Pelobacter seleniigenes DSM 18267: one gene and its partner. The protein of the gene in region 1 interacts with the protein of each later gene in a pairwise test. Links are inferred from orthologs where the notes say so. Each region holds a gene or a part of one and is shown in the gene's direction. Other genes may lie near its edges.

Region 1 (3,000 bases):
TTTTCCCACCTGGAAGAGGTTCTGGTCATCGTGGGGAAAGACCAATGAGACGGTTTCTGCTCTATCTGTTGATCGGGATCTTTTTTGCCCTGTTGCAGAGCAGTGTCCTGCCGCTGTTTTTTGCGCCGAACTGGCGTCCGAACCTGATTCTAATTCTGGTGTTGTTCCTCAGCTTTCACGAAAGCCTGCCTCTGGCTGTCTTTGGCGGGATGTTTTTGGGGGCCATCCAGGACAGCTTCTGCGGTCCCAGTCTCGGCCTCTATGTTTCCGCGGACCTGGCCATCGTCATGCTGACCAAGCTGGTGGCGGAACAGTTGAATGTTGAAAGCCCGCCGCTGTTGCTATTGCTGGTTGCTGCCGGAACCCTGGTGCAGAATGCTTTGCTCGGCTTCTTCCTGACCGCTTTTGCCGACACCGAGCCGGTCATCTCGATTCTGTTGCCAGCGATACCGCAGCAGTTGCTTGCTAACCTGGTGTTTTCTGCGCTGCTGTTGGTTGTTTATCTGCGTCTGTTGAAGTGGTTCGGATACCGGGGCGGTCTGGGCAGTTTGCTGTATCAGGGGAAGCACTATGGGCATTGATCAGAAATGGATCGAGTTGCCCACGGTGCAGCGCCGGTTCCTGTTTTATTCCGTGGCCGCGACCCTGGTTTTTCTGCTCTTGGCGCTAAGGCTCTGGTATCTGCAGGTGATCAGCTATGAGGAACTGCAGGAGCGTTCGGTTCGTAACCGGACCCGGGTGGTGACTCTCAATGCGCCGCGCGGCCCGATTTACGACCGTAATTCCGTATTGCTGGTCGACAATCGCCCCTCCTTCGAAATCTCCGTGATGCGCCAGGATGTTGAAAACCGTGATCTGCTCCTGGAGCGATTGTCAACGCTGCTCGATATCAAGGTCGAGGAATTGCAGGAGCGCTGGGAGCAGGGCCGGAGCTTTCCCATCTATCGACCGGTTACCCTGGCCACCGATGTCAGCCGGGAGGCCATGGAGCGGGTCCAGGAACACAGTGTTGACCTGCCCGGGGTGCTCACCGAAGTTCAACCGATCCGGGATTATCTGGACGGCGGCACCTCCGCTCACCTGATTGGCTACTTAGGGGAAATCACCGAGGATGAGCTCAGGGAAGAGGGGGATACTTATAATTACCGCGGTGGCGATCTGATCGGCAAGACCGCTCTGGAGAAAACCTTTGAACCCTATTTGCGTGGCACCAAGGGACGGCGACTGGTTGAAGTTGATGTGCAGGGCAAGCTGCTGCGTCAGCTGCAGGTTGAACCGCCCAAACCGGGCAACAAGGTTTTCCTGACCATTGATGAAGAATTGCAAAAGGCGGCGGATGAGGCCTTTGGCGATCAGTCCGGGGCTGCTGTTGCGCTGGATGTCAAGACCGGTGATATCCTGGCCATGGTCAGCCGCCCGACCTTTAATCCGGCGCTGTTCGCACGTGGTATCGCTGGCGACGAATGGCGCGCCTTGGCCCAGGACAAACGCCATCCGCTGCAGAACAAGGTCATTGCCGGGCAATACCCGCCTGGTTCGACCTTTAAGATTGTCGTTGCCCTGGCAGCCTTGCATGAGGGGGTGGTCGGGACCAAGCGGACCATTGACTGCAAAGGGGATTTCGAGGTCGGCGGATCCCGGTTCCGCTGCTGGAAAAAACGCGGCCACGGTCCGACGGATCTGAACAAGGCTCTGCGCGAGAGCTGCGATGTGTGGTTTTATCAGGTCGGCCTGGAGTTGGGTATCGATAAATTGTCCAAGGCAGCCAAGGAATTCGGGTTGGGTTCGCCGGTGGGATATCCGCTGCCGGGCGAGCGTCCCGGGGTCATGCCGTCACAAGAATGGAAACAGAAGAACTTTCATAAATCCTGGTACGCCGGGGAAACGGTCATCGCCTCCATCGGGCAGGGCTTTGTCCTGGCCACTCCGCTGCAACTGGCGGTGATGACCGCAGCGGTCGCCAACGGGGGCAAGGTGCTGCAACCCCAAGTGATCCGCAAAGTTGAAGACTGGGACGGAAACATCCTGCTGCAGCCGCAACCCAACGTGGTGCGCCAGCTCGATTATTCCGTGGCCGATATGAAGGCCGTCAGGGATGGCTTGGTCGCGGTGGTCAACAGCCCCCGCGGGACCGGCAAGGCCGCATACCTGGATGACGTTACCGTGGCTGGAAAAACCGGAACCTCTCAGGTTGTCAGGCGCAAGTCGGACGAAGAAGAAGAGGAAGAAATTAATGACGAAGTCCCTTACCGATTTCGCCCCCATGCTCTGTTTGTCGCTTATGCTCCGGCTGAAAACCCGGAGATCGCAGTGGCTGTCGTCGTCGAGCATGGCCAGTCTGGGGGGAAGGCCGCCGGGCCGATCGCCCGCAGTATTATTCAGCGTTACCATGAACTGAAACAGCAAGCCGTTGCAAAGCAGGGAGAGTGATACGTGTTTGATCGTCGCCTGGTCACGAGTTTCGACTGGATCCTGTTGCTGACGGTACTGGCCCTGGCCGGTATCGGCATTGTGAACCTTTACAGCGCGACCGCCAGCTGGCCGGAGGTGTCCACTCCGCTCTATCTGAAACAGGCGATCTGGCTATGCGGGGGGCTGCTGATTTCGCTGTCCCTGTGTCTGTTTGACTACCGCCATCTGCAATATTTTTCGGTCCATTTCTATGTCCTCAGTGTCTGCCTGCTGATTTTCGTTGAAGCCATGGGGCGAACCTCCATGGGCGCGACCCGCTGGATTCATCTGGGTTTTTTCAATCTGCAGCCGAGCGAGGTTATTAAGATTGCGATTATCCTGCTGCTGGCCAAGATTCTGGCGCAGACGGCGACCCCCCTGGGATTCGGGCTGTTTGAACTGTGGAAGCCGGCGCTGTGGATTCTGGTTCCGGTGGTGCTGATTCTGAAACAGCCGGACCTGGGGACGGCCACCATTGTGGTGTTTATTGCCGGAACCATGTTGCTGTTCGCCGGGCTCCGCAAAGGGGCGGTGATTTCCCTGGGGATA
Region 2 (8,341 bases), on another replicon or contig:
TCATCTGCAGCATCTCATGGTAGCCTTCCCGGAACAGGTTGGCGATAGGTGAATTGCTGAATTCCTTGATCCCCTGGCCGACCAGGTCAAACCGCTTCTTGGTCCAGAAGAAATCCAGGAACCGGTCTGAATCCTTGATCGCCCGCTGAATGATGGAGACCTTGTAAAAGATGATTGCCCAGGAAACGAGGGAAAAATAAACCAGAATGAGCAGGACCAGTTTAACCACCGGGCCTGCGTTAAAGACGAGTTCCAGCAACTGCTTTCTCCTTTGAGCTGGGCCTGAAAATCATCAGCCCGTTAAAAAGAACATCCATCGAATTATCAGGCACCTGTCCGAGTCTGTCAAGCAATCACCCGAAATGGCGGGACAATTCGCGCTGCAAATAAAGGGCGGTCCGGCTCGCCGGGCTGCGTCTGAGGAGGCTTCTCAGCGCCGCCAGATCATCGAGATCTTCCAGGACCGGCAAGCGCGCAGTAAAAATACCGACCGCCTTGGCCCGTTTCAGGCTTTCCTGCAAAACGACAGCGGTACTCCAGGGAATCTCTGAGAATAGTTGTGGATAGTGGTGGGATTCCCCGATCAGGTAATAGCCGCCGTCCCGGGCCGGGCCGTAGACCACCTCGACCTCATCGAGCAGTTCCAGGGTCTGCTCAAGCAAAGATAGCGGCAGGTCAGGGGTATCACTGCCGATCAGCACGGCCCGCTCATAGCCGGCGGCAAAGAATCCCCCCAGCGCGTGCTCCATGCGCTGACCGAGGTCGGCGCCCTGTTGCGCGACCAGTTGCACCCCCGGAAAGGTTTCGGCAAACCAATCCCGTGCGCCGGAGTAGCAGATCGCCAGGTCGAAGCGGTGGCGCAGGCTTTCGATCCGACTGACAATTTCCGTCAGGCTCTGTTCATAAACTGCCGCGGCTTCAGCCATGCTCAGCGGTGGACAGAGGCGGGTTTTGACCTGGCCGGGCAGCGGCTGTTTGGCAAAAACCGCCAACAGCGCCTTTTTGCCCTGGTTTTGCCACAAGATATCCACATCGTCCACAAAGTTATCCACAGGCTAGCAATTTTGCCCTTCGATCATGGCGTAAGCCGAATGATTATGGATCGACTCAAAATTCTCGCACTGGATCTTGAACCAACGGATGCGCTCGATGGTCCGCAGTTTTTCCGTCACCGCCCGCACCATATCTTCGACAAACATCGGGTTGTCGTAAGCACGCTCGGTCACCGCTTTTTCATCTTCCCGCTTGAGCAGGGCATAGACCTGGCAGCTGGCACAGTCTTCCACCCATGCGATCAGATCTTCCAGCCAGACATGATCGTCGTAGCGGATCTGCACGGTCACGATGCTGCGCTGGTTGTGAGCGCCCCGCTCGCTGATCTCCTTGGAACAGGGGCAGAGCGAGGTGACCGGAATGCTGGCTTCGAGGATGAAGTCATAATTCTCACCCAAAGTTCCGATCATCCGACACTGATATTCGAGAAGGCTGCGCGCCTGGGAGACCGGTGCCCGCTTTTCAATAAAGTAGGGAAAACTCAGCTCGAGATGGGCGCGACCCGCTTCGAGGCGCTGTTTCATCTCGCCCAGAATCGTCTCGATATTCTCGACGCTGATTTCACCGTGATACAGGTTCAGCACCTCGATGAAACGGCTCATATGGGTGCCCTTGAACTGTTCCGGCAGGTCGACATACATGTTGACCCGCGCCACGGTGTGCTGGCGTTCCCGGTGTTTGTCCTGCACCACCACCGGATAACCGATATCCTTGACGCCGACCTTGTCGATGGCGATCTTGCGGGTATCCGGACTTTGCTGCATATCTGGCATCGGCGTCATGGTCGGGGCCTTTTCAACGCCGGACATAGGCAACAGGATCCTCTTTACCGAGTTCGGCAAACCCTTTCAGGCGCAACCGGCAGGAGTCGCAAAGTCCACAGCAGAGGCCCTCCGGAGTCGGATCATAGCAGGAATGGGTCAACCCATAATCAACGCCCAGAGCCAGGCCGCGCTCAATGGTCTGCGCCTTGGTCAAATCGATCAGCGGGGTATGAATGCGATAGGGGTTTCCTTCCACTCCGGCCTTGGTCGCCAGATTGGCCATGACTTCATAGGCCTTGATGAATTCCGGCCGACAATCGGGGTAGCCGGAATAGTCAAGAGCGTTGACCCCGATATAGATATCTGAAGCCCCCAGCACTTCGGCCCAGCCGAGGGCGAAGGAGAGAAAGATGGTATTGCGGGCCGGCACATAGGTAATGGGAATCTCGTTTTCCACCACCCCGCTTTTAGGAACCTCGATATCCGCGGTCAGAGCGCTGCCGCCCATTTTCCGCAGGTCGATATCAACGACCAGATGCTCTTTGGCGCCGATCCGGGGAGCATATTCACGGGCCTTTGCCAATTCGACGGTATGGCGCTGACCATAGGCAAAACTCAGGGCATAGGCCTCGAACCCTTCGTCACGGGCAATGGCCATGCAGGTTGTCGAATCAAGTCCACCACTGTAGAGCACAACGGCTTTTTTCATAGCTTCAATCCTCTGCTAACAGGTTGTTGAAAAAATCCATGGGCGGACTTTTTCAAACGTGGTCGGGAGCAATGCGCATCCCCTGACCTTACAAAATCAACGACGTTGGGGACAGTCATGAATGGCGCTAGTTTAAGAGTCGCTGGCAGCAAAACCGGGACTGTCCCCGCACGGGGGCTGTCCCAGGTCTTTGCGGTGTTAACCGCGACAGTTTCATGGCTCGCAAACTCTTGGAACAGCCCCCGATGACCCTGGGGACAGTCCCGAGTTTACTGCAAAGTTGCTTAAACGAGAGACATTCGGGACAGTCATTGCTTTTATCCGCCTCTTTCGTGGCCGCGGCAGACCATTAATCGCCCGCCGGGCGAGGCGAATCAATAAATGCGGAGCATAGGCTGAACCCGCCAGGGCGGTCAAGCTTTTGCGGAATCTTGCCCAGAACCCCGAGCAAGCGGGCTTAATTTCCGCTGCGAAGCACCACTAGCTGTTGCTCCGCCGACAGCGCCATGTTATAAATTTCTGGCTCAATTATCAGTACTTGATATTCGCAGCATAAAATGAGAAGCATAAATTTTCCATATTCTGCAGGTCATAGTCCACCATGAAGCGCTCCCTTAAATACGTTTTATTCTTCCTCCTCGGCTCCCCCTTATTGGCAGCGGCATTTTTAATCGGCGCCTATTTTTTCGTGTCGTCGACCCTGCCCAAGGTCGAAACCCTGGCCGACTACCACCCGCCGCTGATCACCAGCATCCATGCCGACGATGGCACCATCATCGCCGAATACTCCCATGAACGACGCATTCTGGTGCCTTTTGATAAAATCCCCAAGACCCTGATCCAGGCCTTTGTTGCGGCTGAGGATTCGAGCTTTTTCAAACACTCGGGCATCGATTTTGTCTCCATTATCCGTGCCGCGCTAAAGAACCTCAAGGCCGGCGGGATCGCCCAGGGCGGCAGCACCATTACCCAGCAGGTGGCCAAAAAACTGTTGCTCTCTTCGGAACGGACCTTCACCCGCAAGTTTAAGGAAGCGATTCTGGCCTGGCGGATGGAAAAGGCCCTGAGCAAGCAAGAAATCCTCTATCTCTACCTCAACCAGATCTATCTCGGCCATCGTGCTTACGGCGTTGAAGCGGCCGCGGAGAATTACTTTGATAAAAATGTCGAGGAATTGACCCTGGCCGAATCGGCCATTCTGGCCGGATTACCGCAGGCCCCCAGCCGCTATTCACCTTACCGCCACTACGAGCGGGCCATGGAACGGCAGAAATATGTCCTCGGCCGAATGGTCGCGGAAGGGTATATCACTCCGGAGGAAAGCCGCCAGGCGGCGCAGGAAAAGGTGGTCATCAAACCGCGCCTGAACAGCCTGCTTGATGTCACGGCTTATTTCAATGAACAGGTCCGTCGCTATCTGGAAGAGCGCTTCGGTGAAGAGATGCTTTACACCGGCGGCCTGCAGGTCGAAACCAGCATCAACCTGGCCATGCAGGAGGCCGCCCGCAAGGCGGTCAAAGACAACCTCCGCAACCACGATAAACGTCAGGGCTACCAGGGCGCCACAGAGGTTCTCGATAGCGCCGGACAGCAGGATTTTCTGGCCGACCAGGTGGAGCAGTTCGCGGAAGAACCGCTGAGTGACGGCAGCTATGTCCAAGCTATCGTCAGCGGCCTGGACGGTGACCGGTTGCTGTGCCGCATTGCCGACCGGCAGGGAGAGATTTCGGTCAAAGAGAGTAAATGGGCCGCACCGATCAGCGTGACTGATGAACAGGTCGAGCCTCTCGGCAATGCCGGCGAGCAAAGGCGGACCCTGTTTCCGATTGGTTCGGTGATCGAGGTTCTGGTCGAAGACAGCACCAGCAAACCACTCAAGCTCAAGCTCGAACAGGAACCCCAGGCCCAGGGCGCGCTGGTGGCCATCGATCCGTTCAGCGGTCAGATCAAAGCCATGGTCGGCGGCTACGACTTTGAAAAAAGCCAGTTCAACCGGGCCATCCAGGCCAAGCGTCTGCCCGGCTCCTCCATCAAGCCGTTGATTTACGCCGCCGCCCTGGACCGCGGCTACACCCCGGCCAGCATCATCCTTGACACTCCGCTGATCTATGAAAACAGAAAGATCGACACCGGCGAGTTGGAGGAGTGGAAACCGAAGAACTACGAAGAAAAATTCTACGGCCCGACCACTTTCCGCCAGGCCCTGGCTCATTCACGCAACGTTGTCACCATCAAGATCCTCGAGGATATCGGGATCAACTATGCGGCCAATTATATCGCCAAGCTGGGCATCGATACTCCTTTGCAGCGAGACCTGTCCATGGCCCTCGGTTCAACCGCAGTGACCCCCCTGGAGATGCTGACCGCCTACACGGTCTTTGCCAACGGCGGGGTTTTGGTCCCGCCGACCTACATAACCCGCATTCGCGACCGCGACGGCCGGATCCTTGAATCCATCGATCCGGCGGACTTTGCCACCGGCATGGCCGCGGACCAGCGACTGATCCGCAAACCGCCGCACCGGGTGATCTCCCCGGAGACCGCCTATCTCATTACCAATATCATGGAGAGCGTGGTCCAGGAAGGAACCGGCTGGCGGGCCAAAGCCCTGGGTCGGCCGTCAGCCGGAAAAACCGGCACCACCAATGACCTGAAGGATGCCTGGTACATCGGCTTCATCCCTCAGTTGGCCTGCGTTTCCTGGGTTGGCTACGACCAGGAAAAACCGCTCGGCAAGAGTGAAACCGGGTCCCGGGCCGCAGCCCCGGCCTGGGTCGAGTTCATGCAGGAAGCCGACAAGCAGTATCCGGCCGCAAACTTCGAGGTCCCGGATTCCATTGAATTTCACCCCATTGACAAGAAGAACGGGCTGCTGCTTCCGGAAGACGATCCGCATGCCTATTACGAAGCCTTTGCTCCCGGGACCGCTCCGACCCGGCTGAGCAGCGACGAGAAGCTTAAAGCAAAGGACTTCTTCCGCCTCGATATGGAAGGAACACTCTGACCGGGCCGACCGGAAATAGTTCTTTGCATTCATTGGCCGATAAAAATGATCCCGTCCTAATAAGCACCTAACAAATAAGGTGTTTATAGCAGTCTCAAGCAACAAACAGACTTCGGATGGGAGCCCGGCCCAAATGATCAGATTCATCCTGCTATGGCTGCTGGTAATAGCGCTTTCCCCGCTCTGCGCTGCAGCTGCGGGGTGGCCGCGGGACAGGATTCAAATCGTTGGTTCTTCAACGGTTTTCCCTTTTGCCCGGGCCGTATCCGAAAATTTCGCCAAGAACACCGGTCATCCCTCCCCTCAACTGTCCTCTACCGGATCCGGTGGCGGCTTTCAGCTTTTCTGCCAGGGCAACGGCCCTGAATTCCCCGATATCAGCAATTCTTCACGCCGCATCAAACCCGCGGAAATTGACCTCTGCCGCACCCACGGGGTAACCGATATCGTTGAAATCAAAATCGGCTATGGCGGCATTGTGCTGGCCAATCTGAATACCGCTCCGGAATTCAGCCTTTCCAACCGAGATATTTTTCTGGCTCTGGCCGCCCGGGTCCCTGTCCAGGGGGAAGAGGGGAGGCTGATCGCCAATCCCTATACCCGCTGGCAACAGCTTGATCGGTCTTTACCTGATCAACAGATTATTGTTCTCGGTCCGCCGCTGACCTCGGGGACCCGCGATCTATTTACCGAGCTGGCCATGGAGAGAGGCTGTCAGAGCATCCCCTGGATCAGGGCGTTAAAGAAACATCACAAGCAACAGTACCGCGAAATCTGCGAGACCATACGCGACGATGGGACGTTCATCGAAGCAGGGGAGCGTGACGAACTGATTGTCAAAGCCCTTCATTCCAGGCCCATGGCGTTCGGAATTTTCGGTTATAACTTTCTGGCCCGAGACCGGAAACACCTGCAGGGTGCTGCCATCGAGCAGGTCCTGCCCAGCCCGGCGAATATTGTCTCCGGCGCCTATCCGTTGGCACGGTCTCTCTATTTTTATATCAAAAAAGCTCACTTAGCCCAGGTGCCCGGACTTAAGGATTATGTGGCTGAATTCACCTCCGATCCCGCCTGGGGGCCCGACGGCTACCTCGCCGAACTGAACCTGATTGTCATGCCTGCAGAAGAAAGAGTGCGTTATCGGCGTATCGCGCAAACCGGCACCGCCCTGGCCGCTGACTGACCGCACGCGGCAGAAAATGAAAAAGAATCTCTCCGGAAAGAGGAGGGAAGGGCAGGCTGCCCGGCCACGCCAGTCAAGGCGCAGGCGGGGCGATGTTATGAACTGTGAGGGGATAGACAGTGTCCAAAAACCATGAAGCGGCTGTACCGAACATTTCAAAAACATATCATCCTCCAGGTCTTCCTGGCCACCATCCCATTTTTGGTCGCCGGTCTGGGGCTGACCGTGCATACCTTCAGCAGTAATTTCACGCTCATTGATCACCTCGGTGCTGAAGTCAGGGAGCTTTTTCAAAACGATACCAGGCAGCTTGAACAGAAGCTGCTCACGTTGAGCGATCTGAACCATCGCCTGACTGCCCAGATCATTGCCTTCGAGAGTGATAAGGAAGCTGTCTCAGCCCGGGAAGAATTCATTCGGCAAGGCGCGGAGCTGCGCGGGGCAGCGGTCTATCAGGCCGCGACGCTCGCCCCGGCAGCCGTGGCAACCTTCTCCGCCGCCGGGGAAAGCCCGGCCCGGATTCTGGCTGCGAGCAAACACCTGTTCGGAGTGGATACCCTCGGCGCTTATTTCTGGGACGGGCAAAGCCGCCTGAGCGAGCTGCTTGGCGACCATCAGCCACCGGCCGCATTCCAGTCCTTTGTCGAACAGGCACTTAAAGACAGAGCAGCGGATTGGTTCGAAGATGAGCTGGCCGGCAAGGATGTCATCGTCGGCCTGGTTCCCGCCTCTGCGGGGGTCTATATCTTTCTGTTCGATGTCTCGGCGGCTTACAGCTTTTTTGATCGGGCTCAGCGTAGCGGGCTCAGCATCACTGCCGCCAAGCAACAGGAAAAACAGTTTGTCGACAACAGGATTCAGCAGCAGCAGTTTCAGAACCAACGCCAATTACAGGGGATGCTGATCCAGGAAAAGCTCAAACAGCGCCACCAGGTGCTCTCTGCGACCCAGACCAAACTGTTGCTGCTGACCGCCCTCAATCTGGTCGCGCTGATCCTGACCGCGGTTTTGCTGTTCTGGGTTCTCGGCACCCGCAAAGTCGGCGCTCTCAATCTCTGGTTGAAGGAAACCAGCCAAGCGATACACCGCTATAAGGAAACAGCCGCTGACTCCGCCGAGCTGTCTTCCGGGCATCTATTCACAACGGCGCTCAAAAACCCGTGCAAGGATTTTTCCCGCAATGAGCTGGGGGAGCTCTCCAGGAATATCAACTATCTGCTTGCCACCCTTGAAGAAACTACGGTGTCCAAAAACCTGCTCAGCAAAGAGATCGAAGAGCGCAAAAAGATGGCTGCGGTATTACGGGAAAGTCAGCAGCGCCTGAATATTATCTTTAACTCCGTGCAGTCAGGGGTGCTGATCATCGATTATGCCAGCGATAAAATTGTTGACCTTAACCCGGCTGCGCTGGCCATGCTGCAAGCCCGCAAGGAAGAGATTGTTCATCAGCAACATAAGCAATTTTTTCTTCCCGAGGCCAGCCTCCCTAAGACCTCGACCAGTCGTATCGGGGAAGCAAACCGGAACCAGTTCCAATTACAGCCGCTGCATGGGGAACCCTTCAGCGTTCTGAAAACCGACTGTAAAATCCTCCTTGACGGGCGGGACATTCTAATCAGCAATTTCAT

The links.
Region 2: the proteins of mrdA (region 1) and N909_RS0109260 interact in binary tests that used the Escherichia coli proteins (3 or more experiments, as listed by UniProt). The link is inferred for Pelobacter seleniigenes DSM 18267 from one-to-one orthologs.

The regions. Positions count from the first base shown.
Region 1 is NZ_JOMG01000004.1:264,479-267,478, forward strand. It holds mrdA (penicillin-binding protein 2), read left to right. Parts: upstream 1-570; coding sequence 571-2,430; downstream 2,431-3,000. Other genes in the region: mreC (rod shape-determining protein MreC), read left to right, coding at 1-48; mreD (rod shape-determining protein MreD), read left to right, coding at 45-581; rodA (rod shape-determining protein RodA), read left to right, coding at 2,434-3,000. UniProt on the Escherichia coli protein: Catalyzes cross-linking of the peptidoglycan cell wall. Responsible for the determination of the rod shape of the cell. Is probably required for lateral peptidoglycan synthesis and maintenance of the correct diameter during lateral and centripetal growth.
Region 2 is NZ_JOMG01000002.1:1,424,141-1,432,481, forward strand. What follows is about bases 2,793-5,828. They hold N909_RS0109260 (penicillin-binding protein 1A), read left to right. Parts: upstream 2,793-3,127; coding sequence 3,128-5,530; downstream 5,531-5,828. Other genes in these bases: N909_RS0109265 (substrate-binding domain-containing protein), read left to right, coding at 5,664-5,828. Outside these bases: protein TolQ, read right to left, coding at 1-256; N909_RS0109240 (TIGR04282 family arsenosugar biosynthesis glycosyltransferase), read right to left, coding at 354-1,040; GTP cyclohydrolase FolE2, read right to left, coding at 1,056-1,835; 7-cyano-7-deazaguanine synthase QueC, read right to left, coding at 1,849-2,526; more of N909_RS0109265, read left to right, coding at 5,829-6,713; N909_RS24565 (hybrid sensor histidine kinase/response regulator), read left to right, coding at 6,846-8,341. UniProt on the Escherichia coli protein: Cell wall formation. Synthesis of cross-linked peptidoglycan from the lipid intermediates.